DNA from 4 places in the Geodermatophilus sp. SYSU D00815 genome. Region 1 is predicted to be linked to each of the others. Evidence: riboswitches for the same ligand, from Rfam matches in the RefSeq annotation. Region 1 holds a riboswitch; each other region holds the start of a gene.
The links. Region 1 has a riboswitch for cyclic di-AMP ahead of ACI78S_RS14145 (C40 family peptidase). Riboswitches for the same ligand answer to the same signal wherever they lie in the genome.
Positions count from the first base shown of each region.

Region 1 (3,410 bases):
CCGACGAGGTGCAGGCGCAGATCACCGAGCTGGAGGCCCAGGCGGCGGCGGTGACCGACGAGCTCGACCAGGCCCTGGACGTCGTCGACGACCAGCTCACCGAGCTGCAGCGCGAGCAGCTCGAGGTCAACTCGCGGACGGCGGCCAACTGGCGGGTCTACGTCGACCAGCTCACCGCCGCCGGGATCGTGCCGCCGCCGGCCGCCGAGCTGCTCGACCCGGCCGCCTCCCTGCCGGAGGGGCTGGTGCCGGTGGCCTCCGCCGCCGGGGGCGCCCAGGGCGGCGCCGCGCAGCACCCCGGGCAGCCCACGTCGCTGCTGGTGCTGCCGGCGGAGACGATCGCCGCGGTCTCGGCGGCCATGGAGCAGCTCGGCCTGCCCTACGCGCCCGGCACCGCGGGTCCGGACTCCTGGGCCTGCGGCCCGCTGGTGCAGTCCATCTACGGCGCGGCCGGGGTCGAGCTGCCCGGCGACCAGGCCGGGCTGTTCTCCGTGACGACTCCGGTCGACGCGCGCGACGTGCTGCCCGGCGACCTGGTGTTCCTGGGCACCCCCGAGTCGGGGCTGGGCCACGTCGGGCTCGCCCTCGACCAGCAGACGATGCTGGCCGCCGACGCGCGGGCGGGCGCGGTCGTCGTCCGCCGGCTCCCCACCGACCAGGTGCTCGGCATCGGCCGGCCCAGCCTGGGGCAGCGCGCGCCCGTGGACCCGCCCGGCCCGGCGGGCGGCGCGCTCTCGGTCGAGTGCGGCAACACGGTGTACCCGCCGAGCTACGACGGCGCCCGGTCCTGGGGTGGCTACCCCAACGGCCTGATCCCGCCGAGCGCCCTCTGCCCGATCGGCGTCGGCGGCCACTCGCTGCGCTGCGACGCCGCGGCGGCGTGGCGGGCCATGTCGGCGGCCTTCGCCGAGTCGTTCGGCACGCCGATCTGCATCACCGACTCCTACCGGACCTACGCCAGCCAGGTGCGCCTCTACGGGCAGAAGCCGGCGCTGGCGGCGGTGCCCGGCACGAGCAACCACGGCTGGGGCCTGGCCGTCGACCTCTGCGGCGGGATCCAGACCTTCGGCACGCCGCAGTACGCCTGGATGGTCGCCAACGCCGGCCGCTTCGGCTGGCTGCACCCGACCTGGGCCGACCCCGGCAACGGGCGCGAGGAGCCGTGGCACTGGGAGTACGCGGGCACCTGAGGACGGCGCTGTCAACCCTCCCGGCCCGGAACTGTCGGTGGCCGCTCCTACCGTGCGGGACGACTCACGGAGGAGAACAACCGATGCTCATCGACTGCGACACCTGCACCGCCCGCGGGACGGGCTGCGCCGACTGCGTCGTCACCGTCCTGCTGGGAGCGCCCCCGGGGTGGCAGAGCGACGACCCGGTGGTCGTCCCGCTGCCCGACCGCGTCCCGGCCCGCGCCGAGCAGCCGCGGACGGCGGAGGAGGCCGTCCTGCCGCCGCCGGGCGTCGTGGTCGAGTTCGACGAGGTGGAACGGCGGGCCGTGCGCGCGCTGGCCGACGTCGGCCTGGTGCCCCCGCTGCGCCACTCCCCGGGCACGCCCGGCGGCGCGGGCGGCCGGCGGACCGGCTGACCGCCGCGCGGGTGGGCGGTCACGGCGCGCCGTCGTGACGCTGCTCGCAGTGACGATCCCGACAAACCCAGGGGTCCCTGTTTGTCACAACTGCATCACGCCCGTATGGTCGCTCCGTTCGACCGGGCGGTCGTCGCCCCACCGGGGCGACCTCGGACGGACACCGCCGAATCGCCGACGGCACCCACCAGGTGCCCGAGGGGAACCGGGGACCCACCGCAGTACTGGGGTGAGTTCTCACGTGCGCCGGCTCGCCGGGGCACCGAGATAGGGCACTTTCTTCCCAGCCCGAACCCGTCAGCTAACTCGGTAGGCGGTTTGCTGAGGAAGAAGGAGAGCCGCCGCACGTGGCGACGTCTCGCCCTGCCCTGGGGCATGCCCACGATCCATCCGCACCGCACCGCACGACCCGCACCCGCCCCTCCGCCTGGCTCCGTTCCGGGCTGCTGCTGGGGGCGACCGCGGCGCTGACCGTCACGCTCCTGCCCGGCACCGCGGCCGCCGAGCCCGGCCGGGCGACCACCCCCGAGCAGGCCGCCCAGCTCGTCGCCGAGGCGAGCCACCAGCTCGAGTTCGTCCAGGAGCAGGTCAACACCGCCCGCGAGCAGCTCGCCCAGCAGGAGGCCGCCGCGGACGCCGCCGACCGGGCCGCCGCGGACGCGCAGGAGCAGCTCGACGCCCTCGACGGGCAGATCCGCCAGCTCGCGCGCAGCGCCTACACCGGCGGCGACCAGCACCTCCGGGCGCTGGACGTGATGCTGACCAGCGACTCCGCCGAGGACTTCGTCAGCCAGCTCGGCACGCTCGAGGCGATCGCCGGCCACACCACCGAGGCCCTCGACCAGGTGGCCGAGGCGGCCGACGCCGCCGAGCAGGCCCGCGACGAGGCCGACGCGGCCGCCGCCGAGGCGCAGCAGACGCTGGCGGGGATCGAGGCCCAGGAGGCCGAGCTCGAGTCGGACATCGCCGACTACCAGGCGCAGTACGACCGGCTGACCGCGGCGCAGCAGCAGCAGGTGGTCGCCGCCCACGGCGGCGAGTCGCTCGCGGCGCCGGCCCCGGCCGCGGCCGTGGCGCCGAGCGCGGGGGGCAGCGCCGCCGCGCAGACCGCGGTGAGCACCGCGCTGGCGCAGGTCGGCGACCCGTACGTGTGGGGTGCCGGCGGGCCGAACAGCTTCGACTGCTCGGGCCTGACCCAGTACGCCTACGCCGCGGCCGGCATCAGCCTGCCGCACTCCAGCAGCATGCAGTCGCGCATGGGCACCCCGGTGTCCCGCTCCGCGCTGCAGCCCGGCGACCTCATCTTCTTCTACAGCCCGGTCAGCCACGTGGCGATGTACATCGGCAACGGCCAGATGGTGCACGCGTCCACGTCCGGGCAGCCGGTGAAGGTGGTCGGCGTCGACTCGATGCCGGGCTACAACAGCGCGCGCCGCATCGCCTGAGCACGGGCCCGTCCGGCCTCCCCGTCGCACGTCGGGGTGAGCTCCTCGGACGGGGTCCGCGCGCACGAGGGCCGGTGACCCGCACGGGTCACCGGCCCTCGGTGCGTCCGGACCTAGGATCTCCCGCGTGAGCCGGCGCGTGCGGGGGAGTGCCCGCGCCGCGCTGGTCGTGGCGGTCCTCCTGGGCGCGGCCTTCGTCCTCGTGGTGGTGCTGCGCACGCCCTGGAGCGTGCTGCCCACCCCGCCCGGCGGGTCGGTGCCGGTCGACCCCACCGCGGGGGTACCGGCCGACGTCGTCGCCCGGGCCGACTCCTTCGCCGCGGCGATCCGCCCGGCCTCGCTGGCCAACCTGGTCCTGGGGCTGGCGGTCACCGCCG
Region 1 is NZ_JBJGYO010000011.1:38,621-42,030, forward strand. Features, by position in the region: gene ACI78S_RS14135 (D-alanyl-D-alanine carboxypeptidase family protein) at 1-1,190, shown strand, start outside; gene ACI78S_RS14140 (hypothetical protein) at 1,274-1,588, shown strand; cyclic di-AMP (ydaO/yuaA leader) riboswitch at 1,743-1,919, shown strand; gene ACI78S_RS14145 (C40 family peptidase) at 1,936-3,033, shown strand; gene ACI78S_RS14150 (M48 family metallopeptidase) at 3,161-3,410, shown strand, end outside.

Region 2 (3,410 bases), on a different contig from region 1:
CCTCCGGGGTGAAGGTGCCGACGTGCATCTCGTAGACGACGCCGCCGGCCAGCGGCCGGCCGGTCCACGCGCCGTCGCCCCACGAGTACGCGGCCGGGTCGAACCGGCGGGAGAGCCCGTGCACGCCCTCGGGCTGGCGCCGCGACCGGGGGTCGGGCCGGGGGGTGTCGTCGTCGTCCAGCAGGAACCCGTAGTCCGCCTCCGGGCCCGCCTCGACCTCGGCCCGCCACCAGCCGTCGTCGTCCCGGGTCATGTCGTGGACGGCGCCGTCGACCTGCAGGCGCACGCGCTGGGGGAGCGGCGCCCAGACGGAGAACTCGACGGGTGCGGACATCGCGGAGGGCCTCCGAGGGGGCGGTGGGACGGGATCGGGCCGATCATGCCCGCGCCGGGGCGGCCCAACCGCGGCGCCCGGGAGAGTTCTGACCGCGCGACCTCGCCTCCGGCGTCCCCGTGCCGGGACGCCGGGTGCCCGGCCGGCGGGAACCGGCCGGGCACCCGGACGCGGCCGCCTCAGACGTGGAGGCGCTGCCCGACGTAGATCCGGTGCGGGTCGGGGACGGAGGCCTTGTTCTGGGCCCAGAGCTGGCGCCAGCTCATGCCGTGCCTGGCCGCGATCTTCCCGAGCGTGTCACCCGCACGCACCACGTACGAGCCGCCGGACGACGACCCCTGCGACGAGCCCGAGGACGCCGACGACCCCGCCGCCGCCGCGCTGGACGCCGCCGGGGTCGAGCCGCTGCGCAGGTACTTGCCGCAGGTGGGCCAGGCGCCGATCCCCTGGCCGACGAGCACCTTCTCGGCCACCGCGATCTGCTCCGCGGGTGTGGCCAGGTCGGCCCGGGGGGCGTACTGCCCGCCCCCGTACCCCTCCCAGGTGGCCTGGGCGAACTGCAGGCCGCCGTAGTAGCCGTTGCCGGTGTTGATGTGCCAGTTCCCCCCGGACTCGCACTGCGCGACGCCGCTCCAGTCGTGCGTCGCGGCCGACGCCGGCGCGGCGAGGGCGATGCTCCCCACCGCGGTGCCCAGGGCCAGCGCACCACCGCACAGCAGGCGGCGGACACGGCGGTGCCGGGGCAGGACGTGCTGGGACATGTTTCCTCCGATCCCCGCCGACGAGGTGAGCTGTCGGGTTCGGGCGATCGGTGTGCCCGGCCGCGCGCGGCGGCTTCACCCCCAGACGTCGCTGCGGACGTCGAACGTGGTTCCCCCGCCCCCGTCCGTGGGCTGTTCCGAGGGACAGGCGACCGGTGGACGGGGTTGGGCGGGCCGGCGCCTGGAGCCCGGCCGAGGGAGGCCCGGGCACGCGGCGAACCGTAGGGAGCCCGCCGGGGTGGCGGCCTCCCGGACCCGCCGGTTCCCGGGAGTGTCGTCGGCGTGTCGGCGACGCGCCAGGCGCGGAGCAGCGATCCGCACCGGGCACGTCACCCTGGGTCGCGGGTGAGCAGGGCCACGGGAAGACGGGTGAGGGCCTCGCGGACCGGCGCCCCGGCGGCGTCGGAGACCACCCGGGTACCGGTGAGCAGGTCGCGCCAGGCGCCGGTGGGCAGCCGCAGCGCGGTGTCGCCCCAGCCGCCGGCCGCCTCCAGCCCCACCGGCAGGCGGGTCGCCACCGTCACCGCGCCGCCGCGGTCGAAGGCGACCACGTGGTCGGCCGCCGCCCCGGTCGCCGCGACCGGCTCGTAACCGGCGAACCACCCGGGGGAGTCCCGACGGGCGCGGAGGGTGCGGGAGACCACCAGCAGCTTGGCCGCGCCGGCGTCGTCCACGGCCGGCACCTCGCCGCCGTCCAGCGCGGCCAGCAGCTGCCGGCGCCGGTCGTAGTCGACCGGGCGACGGTTGTCGGGGTCGACCAGCGAGAGGTCCCACAGCTCGGTGCCCTGGTAGACGTCGGGGACGCCGGGCATGGTCAGCTGCAGCAGCTTCTGCGCCAGGGAGTTCGACCGGCCGTAGGGGGTGATCCGGGCGACGAAGGCCTCGATCTCGCGGTGCGTGCCCTCGTCGTCGAAGGCCGCGTCGACCAGCGCGTGCAGCTGCTCCTCGAACGCCTGCACCGGGTTGGTCCACGTCGTCGACGTGCCGGCCTCGCGGGCCGCCTTCTCGACGTAGGCGTGCGCCCGGTCCCGCGACAGCGGCCAGGCGCCCACCAGGTTCTGCCACACCAGGTGCGCCAGCGCCCGGTCGGCGAGCGGGTGCCGGGCCAGCAGGCCCCGCACCAGCTGCGCCCACTCGGTCGGGATCTCGGCGAGCACGGCCAGCCGCGCGCGGACGTCCTCGCTGCGCTTGGTGTCGTGCGTCGACAGCGTGGTCATCGACGCCGGCCGGCGCGCCAGCCGCCGCTGCTGCGCCTCGTGGAACTCCGCCACGGTGCTGCCGAACCGCGCGGGGTCGCCGCCGACCTCGTTGAGCGCCACGAACCGCGCCCACCGGTAGTAGGCGGAGTCCTCCACGCCCTTGGCCATGACCGGTCCGCTGGTCTGCTCGAACCGGGTGGCAGCCTCGGTGCCGGCCTGGGACAGCACCGGGTGCAGCGCATCGACGGCGGCCACCAGGTCGGGCCGCCGGTCGCGCACCGCGGCCACGGTGGTGTCGAGGTGCTCCCGGCCGTCGGGCAGGTAGCTGCGGTAGACCGGGAACGACGCCAGCAGCTCGGCGAGCGCCTCGCGGACCTGGGCGCCGTCCACGCCCGCCAGGTCGCCGACCACCCGCTGGAGGCGGGCGACCTCCGAGCCGAGCATGCCGTCGGTGACCTCGCGCTTGCAGTCGTGCACCAGCCGCGCGTAGTCGACCGGGTGCCCGGCCAGCTCGGTGTCCAGGGCGGTCAGCGCGGCCTCGCCGGCCGGGTCGACCAGGACGTCGTCCACCTCGGCGAGCGCGTCGTAGCCGGTCGTGCCGGCCGTCGCCCAGCTCTCCGGGAGGTCCTCGCCGGGCTCGAGGATCTTCTCGACGACGGTCCAGCGCCCGTCCGACGCCGCGGCGAGGCGGTCGAGGTAGCCCTTGGGGTCGGCCAGGCCGTCGGGGTGGTCGATGCGCAGCCCGTCGACCTTGCCCTCCCGGACGAAGCGCAGCACGAGCTCGTGCGTCGCGTCGAAGATCTCCGGGTCCTCCACCCGGAGGCCGGCGAGGGTGTTGATCGCGAAGAACCGGCGGTAGTTGAGGTCGTCGTCGGCGCGGCGCCAGTCGACCAGCTCGTAGTGCTGGCGGGCGTGCACCTCCTGCGGCGTGCCGCTGCCGGTGCCCGGGGCGATCGGGAACCGGTTGTCGTAGTACCGCAGCTCCGGGCCGTCGGGGGTGTCGACCACCTCCAGCTTCTCCACGTCGTCCGCCGACCCCAGGACGGGGATGCGGACCCTGCCGCCGCCGAAGTCCCAGTCGATGTCGAACGCGGCGGCGTGCGCGCTGTCGCGGCC
Region 2 is NZ_JBJGYO010000010.1:88,515-91,924, reverse strand. Features, by position in the region: gene treZ (malto-oligosyltrehalose trehalohydrolase) at 1-334, opposite strand, end outside; gene ACI78S_RS13540 (transglycosylase family protein) at 514-1,095, opposite strand; cyclic di-AMP (ydaO/yuaA leader) riboswitch at 1,096-1,256, opposite strand; gene treY (malto-oligosyltrehalose synthase) at 1,425-3,410, opposite strand, start outside.
Region 2: it holds a riboswitch for cyclic di-AMP, as region 1 does, so the genes downstream of both, ACI78S_RS13540 (transglycosylase family protein) here and ACI78S_RS14145 (C40 family peptidase) in region 1, are expected to answer to the same signal.

Region 3 (3,410 bases), on a different contig from region 1:
CGACTCGCACGCCGACCAGGGGACGACGGCGTCGACCGGCCGGACGCTGAAGCGCCGGCGCAGCGTGGACCCCGTGGTCGCGGCCGACACCGAGCGGGTGGCCATCGACCGGGAGGCGCTGCGCACCAGCGGCGAGCTCAAGGTCGACGTGCACAAGCTGCGCCGGCGGACCCTCGGCTCCCTCGTCGTGCTGGCGGTGCTGGCGCTCGCCGGGGCGCTGCTGGTCAACCCCTGGGTGTGGCCGGCGCAGGCGCTGCTCGACCTCGCCGTCGTCGGTTACGTGCTGGTGCTGCGGCGGGTCGCCCGCCGCGAGCGGCTGGCCGCCCGCCGGGCAGCCCGCCAGGCCGCCCGGGAGGCGTTCCTCGGCTCCACCGCCCGCCCCGCGCCCGCGCGGCGGCCGGCGCCCGAGCGCCGGCCGGCCCCGGTCGCCGCGGTGGCCGGGCACCGGACGGAGGCGCAGGAGGCGCTGCCCTCCCTGCCGCACCCCAGCCTCCCGCTGGCCCCGGTGCACCCGCTGCGGCCCGGCCGGGTCGTGGCCGCCCGCACCGCGGCCCCGGCCGGCTGGCAGAACAGCGCGGTCGTGGGCCTGGACGACGACGACATCGGCTTCGCCGACATCGACGAGTACCGCCCGGCCCGGGTCGTCAACGGCTGAGGCGACGCTCCGGCGCCGCCCCGGTCGCGGCGCCGGAGTCCTCGGCCGGTACTCTGTTCGTCCGAGGGGCTGTGGCGCAGTCCGGTAGCGCACCTCGTTCGCATCGAGGGGGTCAGGGGTTCAAATCCCCTCAGCTCCACCCTTCCGCCGACGCCGTCGGGGCACCCGCCCCGGCGGCGTCGTCGCGTTCCGGGCCCGTCGCCCCCGGACGCGACCTCCTCCCGCCGCGGGGGACCGTGGTCCGGGCGAACCCGTGGGGCCTGTGGGGCGCGAGCAGCCGGTTCGTGACCTGCCCGTGATCTCGGGTAGCCTTCCCGGCGGTCCGGCCGCAGCACGCCTCGGCACCCCGTCGGGGCACCGGCCGGCCCCGCCGAACCGGCCCTCGGGTCGGACCGGGGACCCATGGATCCCCTGGGGTGAATCCTGCGCGCACGGGGGCGCGCGGGTAGGGCGTCTTCCCGCCCGAACCCGTCAGCTAACCCGGTAGGCGGCGAGGAAGAAGGAGCCCGCCGGACTTGGCGACCCCGCAGTACCCGCACCGACCTGCCCCGAACACCGAGAAGCGCCGCTCCCGGACCCAGCAGTCCGGGGTCGTGGCCGTCGCCGTGAGCCTCGCCGTCCTGCTGTCGGGCGGACCGGCGCAGGCCGCGCCCGCCGACGACGCGCGCGCCGCAGCGGCCGAGGTGGCCCGGCTGACGACGCTGGTCGCCGCCGCCGAGACGGAGCTGCAGCGGCTCACGGTCGAGGCCGAGGCCGCCTCCGACGCCAGCCTGCAGGCCCAGGCCGCGCTCACCGAGGCGCAGGCCGCCGCCGAGGCGGCCGCCGCCGAGCTCGCCGCGGCCAGCGCCGACGTGACCGAGACCCGCGACGACGTCGCCGAGCTGGGCCGGCGCAGCTACATGGGTGACTCGGCGCTCGGCTCCGCCGCGGCCTTCCTCGGCGAGGGCGGCCCCGGGGAGGTGCTCCAGCGCGCGGTCACCCTCGACCTGCTCAGCGACGAGCGCGCCGCCACCCTGGCCCGGTACGAGGCCGTCGAGGACCGGCAGGAGCAGGCCGACCGAGCCGCGCGCGAGGCCGTGGCGCAGCGGGACGCCGTGGCCCGCGACGCGGCGAGCGCCGAGCAGGAGGCGCTGGGCCGGCTGGCCGAGGCCCAGCGGTCCTACGACGAGGCGCAGGCCGAGAAGGCCGCGCACGAGGCCGACCTGCGGGAGGCCGAGATCGCGCTGCTGGCCGCCACGGGCTCCCGCGACCCGGACGCCGCCTACCAGCAGCAGCAGGAGGCCGAGGCCGAGCAGGCCGAGGCCGCCGCGCAGTCGGTCGCGGCCGCGGCCGCCGGTGGCGGTGCCGTGCCGCCGACGGTCGGGCGGGTGACCTCCTGCTACGGCGCGCGCTGGGGCTCCATGCACTACGGCGTCGACATCGCCGCCCCGATCGGCACCCCCGTGTACGCGCCGGAGGGTGGCACCGTGCTGCACGCGGGGGCCGCCAACGGCTTCGGCCAGGCCGTCTACGTCCAGCACGGCGACGGCTCGATCACCCTCTACGGCCACGTCAACCGGTTCTTCGTCAGCGCCGGGCAGGTGGTGTCGGCCGGCACCCAGATCGCCGAGGTGGGCAACAAGGGCCAGTCGACCGGGCCGCACCTGCACTTCGAGGTGCACAACGGCGGGCTCTACGCCGACCGGCAGAACCCGGTGCCGTGGCTGACCGCGCGGGGGATCTCGCTGGGCGGGTGCTGAGGCGCTAGACCGCGCCGCGGAAGTCGGGTGCCCGCTTCTCGAGGAAGGCCCGCACGCCCTCCCGGCCCTCCGGGTCGGCCGCGGACTCGGCGATCAGCCGCGCCTCCTCGTCGAGCTGCTCGTCGAGGGTGCGGACGGCGGCCTGCCGCACCAGCGAGCGGGTGCGGACCATGGCCCGCACCGGGCCCGCGGCCACGCGGTGCGCCAGGGCGATCGCCTCGGCGTGCAGGTCCTCGTCCTCGACCAGGCGGCTGACCAGGCCGAAGGTGTGCGCCTCGGCGGCGCTGAGCGCGCCGTCGGTGAGCAGCAGGTCCAGCGCCAGCGGGGCGCCGAGGGCGCGGGTCAGCGCCCACGAGGAGCCGCCGTCGGGGGAGAACCCGATGCCGAGGTAGGCGGGCCGGATCTTGACCGAGCGGCCGCAGACCACGATGTCGCAGGCCCCGATCAGGCCCACCGCGGCGCCGGCGACGGAGCCCTGCGCCCCGGCCAGGACGGGCACCGGGCAGCGCAGGAGCAGGCGGACGACCTCGTGCCAGTCGTGCGCCAGCTGCCCGACCTGGGCGCCGGGGTCCTCGGCGGCGGAGAAGTAGGAGATGTCGCCGCCGACGCTGAACCGCGGCCCGTTGGCCAGCAGCAGCACCGCCCGCGTCGGCTCCGGCCGGTCGCGCAGCGCGGCGGCGAGCTGCCGGGCCAGCGCCGGGTCGAGGGCGTTCCCCGACTCGGGGCGGTCCAGCGTGATCCGCCAGACGTCGCCGTCGACCTGAGTGAGCACCCGGGGCCGCTCGTCGGTCGAGGTCATCGCCGTCCTCCCGCCGCCTGCGCCTGCGCCGTCACCGTAGGCGAGGGTCGGTCAGGGGCGCACGGCGTGACGCTCCTCGTCGACGGCGCCCGGGGCGCCGCCGAACTCGTCGGCCACCTCCCCGGCGACGTCGTCGGGGCTGCCGTGCCCGGCCGTGGCGAGGTCGGCGTCGGCGCGGGCGAGCATCCGGTGGCCGGTGGCGAGGACGGCGACGCCG
Region 3 is NZ_JBJGYO010000001.1:363,660-367,069, forward strand. Features, by position in the region: gene ACI78S_RS01840 (hypothetical protein) at 1-655, shown strand, start outside; tRNA gene ACI78S_RS01845 (tRNA-Ala) at 721-794, shown strand; cyclic di-AMP (ydaO/yuaA leader) riboswitch at 1,014-1,159, shown strand; gene ACI78S_RS01850 (peptidoglycan DD-metalloendopeptidase family protein) at 1,171-2,394, shown strand; gene ACI78S_RS01855 (enoyl-CoA hydratase/isomerase family protein) at 2,399-3,193, opposite strand; gene ACI78S_RS01860 (MFS transporter) at 3,245-3,410, opposite strand, start outside.
Region 3: it holds a riboswitch for cyclic di-AMP, as region 1 does, so the genes downstream of both, ACI78S_RS01850 (peptidoglycan DD-metalloendopeptidase family protein) here and ACI78S_RS14145 (C40 family peptidase) in region 1, are expected to answer to the same signal.

Region 4 (3,410 bases), on a different contig from region 1:
GCCCGGCCGTCGGACGGGTCGGCCCGCCGCTCGACCAGCCCGTTGCCCACGAGCTGGGCGACGGCGCGGCTGACCGTCGAGGGGTCGAGCGCGGTCCGGGCGGCGAGCTCGCGGGCGTGGCAGCCGTCGGCGAACTCGTCGACGTGGGTGAGGATCGGCAGCAGCCCGGCCGGCAGGACGCTGCCGGCGCCGGGGCGCCGCTGCTTCATCAGGCGGGTGACGCGCAGCAGGTCGCGCAACCCGAGCGCCAGGCCGCGCGTGTCCGCGTCCACGACCGTCCCCCTCCGCAGAATGGTTGCGTCATGCAATCTGTACCGTAAGTGCGCGTTGCGCAAGTTTTCCCATTGAGAAGTGAGTCACCGCGCCGTAGCGTCGGGCGGGTGGAGGACGTCACCACGGGGCTGCGGGAGCGCAAGAAGGCGGCGACCCGCCAGGCGCTGCACGAGGCGGCGCTGCGGCTGACCGCCGAGCACGGGCCGGAGGCGGTGACCGTGGAGGCCATCGCCGACGCCGCCGGCGTCTCCCGGCGGACGTTCTCGAACTACTTCTCCGGCAAGGAGGAGGCGCTCTTCCACGGCGACGCCGAGCGGCTGCGCCGGCTGCTGGAGCTCGTGCGCGCGCAGCCCGCCGACGAGCTGCCGTGGACGGCGCTCACCCGCGCCGCGGTGCGGCTGACCGCCGAGGCCGACCCCGACCCGGCCTGGCTGGCGCTGCGCCGGCGGGTGCGCCGCTCCCCCGGCCTCGTGCCGCACCAGGTGGCCGCGTACACCGCCATCGAGGACGAGCTGGCCGCCGAGGTCTCCGGGCGCCTGACCGGCCCCGACGCCGCGCTGCGGGGCCGCGTGCTGGCGGCCACCTTCCTGACCACGGTGCGCGTCGCGACCGCGCACTGGCTCGACGCGCCGGACGGTCCGCTGCCCGACGCGGTGCGCGCGGTGCTCGCGCTGGCGACGCCGGCCGACCAGCAGGTGCCGACCCCGAGCGCCTGAGCCGGCCGGGTCCGCGGCCCGCCGGCGTCGGAGCGCACGGTGCGGTCCCGAGAAATTTTCTCGGCGCCCGCGTGTCCCCGGCCCTGCGGCCTTGACCAGTACGGGGACCGGATCCCCGGCGGGCGGCACCGGACGGATCCGCCCGGATCGCGTCCCCCTCCGATTGTCGCTCACCGGGGACGGTCCTACGGTCGGTGCGTCCGGCCGGTCGTCTCGTCCCCGCCGGGGAGCCCGACCGGATGCCGCCGAATCGTGCCCGCCGCGGTGGGCCCGAACCGGGGACCCGTGTCCTCAGTGGGGTGAGTCCCGCCGGCCGAGCCTGGCTCGGACCGGCGGGTAGGGCGCCTCCCCGCCCGAACCCGTCAGCTAACCCGGTAGGCGACCACGGGAGAACGGAGAACCCACCGCACGGTGCGCCCACGGGCCCTTCCCGCGCCCGCGAGCAACCGCCGCCGGCAGTGCCGCGGCGTCTCGCTGCGCACCTGAGCCGGCACAGCGACCGCACCGCACCCGTGGCTGGGACCCACCCAGCGTCGTACCGGACCGCGCGCCGCCCGTGGGGGCGGTGGGCGCGCCGGTGGGTGTCGTGCGCCCGGGAGCTGGACCGGCCGTCACCAGCCTTCGCGCGAAGGCGCACACCCGCACGCGTCGCCCCGAGGTCCGCGCCGACGGGCGACCGGCGACCCTCACCAGGAGCACACCTCCATGGACATCAGGACCGATCACCTCAGCCCCCGATCCCGCCGCGAGACCGGGAGGCTCCCCGCCGTCCGGCGCCGGGCGCTGCGGAGCCTCCTCGCCTGCACCCTGGCCCTCGCCTTCACCATGGCAGGGCAGTCGGTCGCCCAGGCCGACCGTCACCGGGGCGACCGGGGAGGCGACGGCCAGTGGGGCGGCCGGTCGGGAGGCTGGTCGCAGGAGGCCACCCCTGCTCCGGCCCCGGCCCCGGCGCCGCCGCCCGCGGCCGCGCCGGCTGCGGTCGCTGCAACCGGCCTCTCCGGCGCGCCGACCGCCAGCTCCACCGCCTACAGCGCCTGGGCTCCCCACGTCCGGCCGGTGGTCGCCGAGGTCGCCCAGCAGCACGGGGTGACGACCGTGCTCACCCGCCCCGGCCACTCCCCCACCCAGCAGCTCGCGGCCGACTTCATGGTCTACGGCGACCGGGCCAAGGGTGACGCGGTGGCCGCCTACGTGATCGCCAACGCGGCCCGGATGAAGGTCGAGTACGTGATCTGGCAGCAGCGGATCCACGTCGTCGGTGGCTCCGGGTGGCGGGCCATGGCAGACCGAGGCTCCCCCACCGCCAACCACATGGACCACGTGCACGTGGCCTTCCGGCGCTGATCTGCCCGGAGGCCGGCATCCCCGAGAGGGAGGAGGACCACACGGCCCCGGCGCGGGGACTTCACGACCACGCCGGGGCCGGTTCGCGCACCCCTGTGCCCCGGACGGGAGGGGCCGAAACCCGCGCGCCCGACGTCTGGCGGGCGGGGCGCACCCGAGAGCACGCCCCGGGGCCCCGCCCGCCGACAGCATGCGGCGTGCGGAACGGTTCCGCAACAGATGTCTAGGACGTCTGCCGCGCCGCCGTGAGCTCCCGGACCTCGGCGTACCGCTCGCGCACGAACGGCACCGGATCGGACTCGTGCACCTCGGTGCCCGGCGCCGGCCACTGCGGCGGGGTGCTCCCGCCGGCCAGCACCCAGGCCGCCTGCCGCGCCGCGCCGTCGGCGACGTACTCCGACGCCGGGGGCACGAGCACCGGCACGCCCAGGACGGCGGGGGCGATCCGGCGCACCGCCTCCGACTGCGCGCCACCGCCGATGAGGAACACCCGGCGCACCGGCGTGCCGCCGGCGGCGACGGCGTCCAGCCCGTCGGCGAGCCCGCAGAGCAACCCCTCGACCGCGGCCCGCGCCAGGTGCGCGCGGTCGGCGGTCGCCTGGGTCAGCCCGTGCAGCGCGCCGGTGGCGTCGGGCCGGTTCGGCGTCCGCTCCCCCTCCAGGTAGGGCACGAGCACGAGCCCGCCCGCGCCGGGCGGCGCCGACAGCGCCAGCCGGGACAGCTCGGCGTGGTCGACACCGAGCAGGCGGGCGGTGGCGTCGAGGACCTGGGCGGCGTTGAGCGTGGCGATCAGCGGCAGGAAGTGGCCGGTGGCGTCGGCGAACCCGGCCACCGTGCCGCTGGGGTCGGCCACCGGCTCGGTCGTCACCATGTCGACGACGCCGGAGGTGCCGATCGAGCAGACGACGTCGCCCGGTTCGGCCGCGAGCCCCAGCGCCGCGGCGGCGTTGTCGCCGGAGCCCGGCCCCAGCACGGCGCCGCCGGTGGTCGTGCCGGCCCGCTCCGCCGGGCCGAGCACCCGTGGCACGCCCGCGCGCCGGCCCAGCCCCTGCTCGAGCAGGTCGAGCCGGTACTCGC
Region 4 is NZ_JBJGYO010000005.1:189,215-192,624, forward strand. Features, by position in the region: gene ACI78S_RS08300 (MarR family winged helix-turn-helix transcriptional regulator) at 1-272, opposite strand, end outside; gene ACI78S_RS08305 (TetR/AcrR family transcriptional regulator) at 381-989, shown strand; cyclic di-AMP (ydaO/yuaA leader) riboswitch at 1,223-1,385, shown strand; gene ACI78S_RS08310 (hypothetical protein) at 1,695-2,333, shown strand; gene xylB (xylulokinase) at 2,557-3,410, opposite strand, start outside.
Region 4: it holds a riboswitch for cyclic di-AMP, as region 1 does, so the genes downstream of both, ACI78S_RS08310 (hypothetical protein) here and ACI78S_RS14145 (C40 family peptidase) in region 1, are expected to answer to the same signal.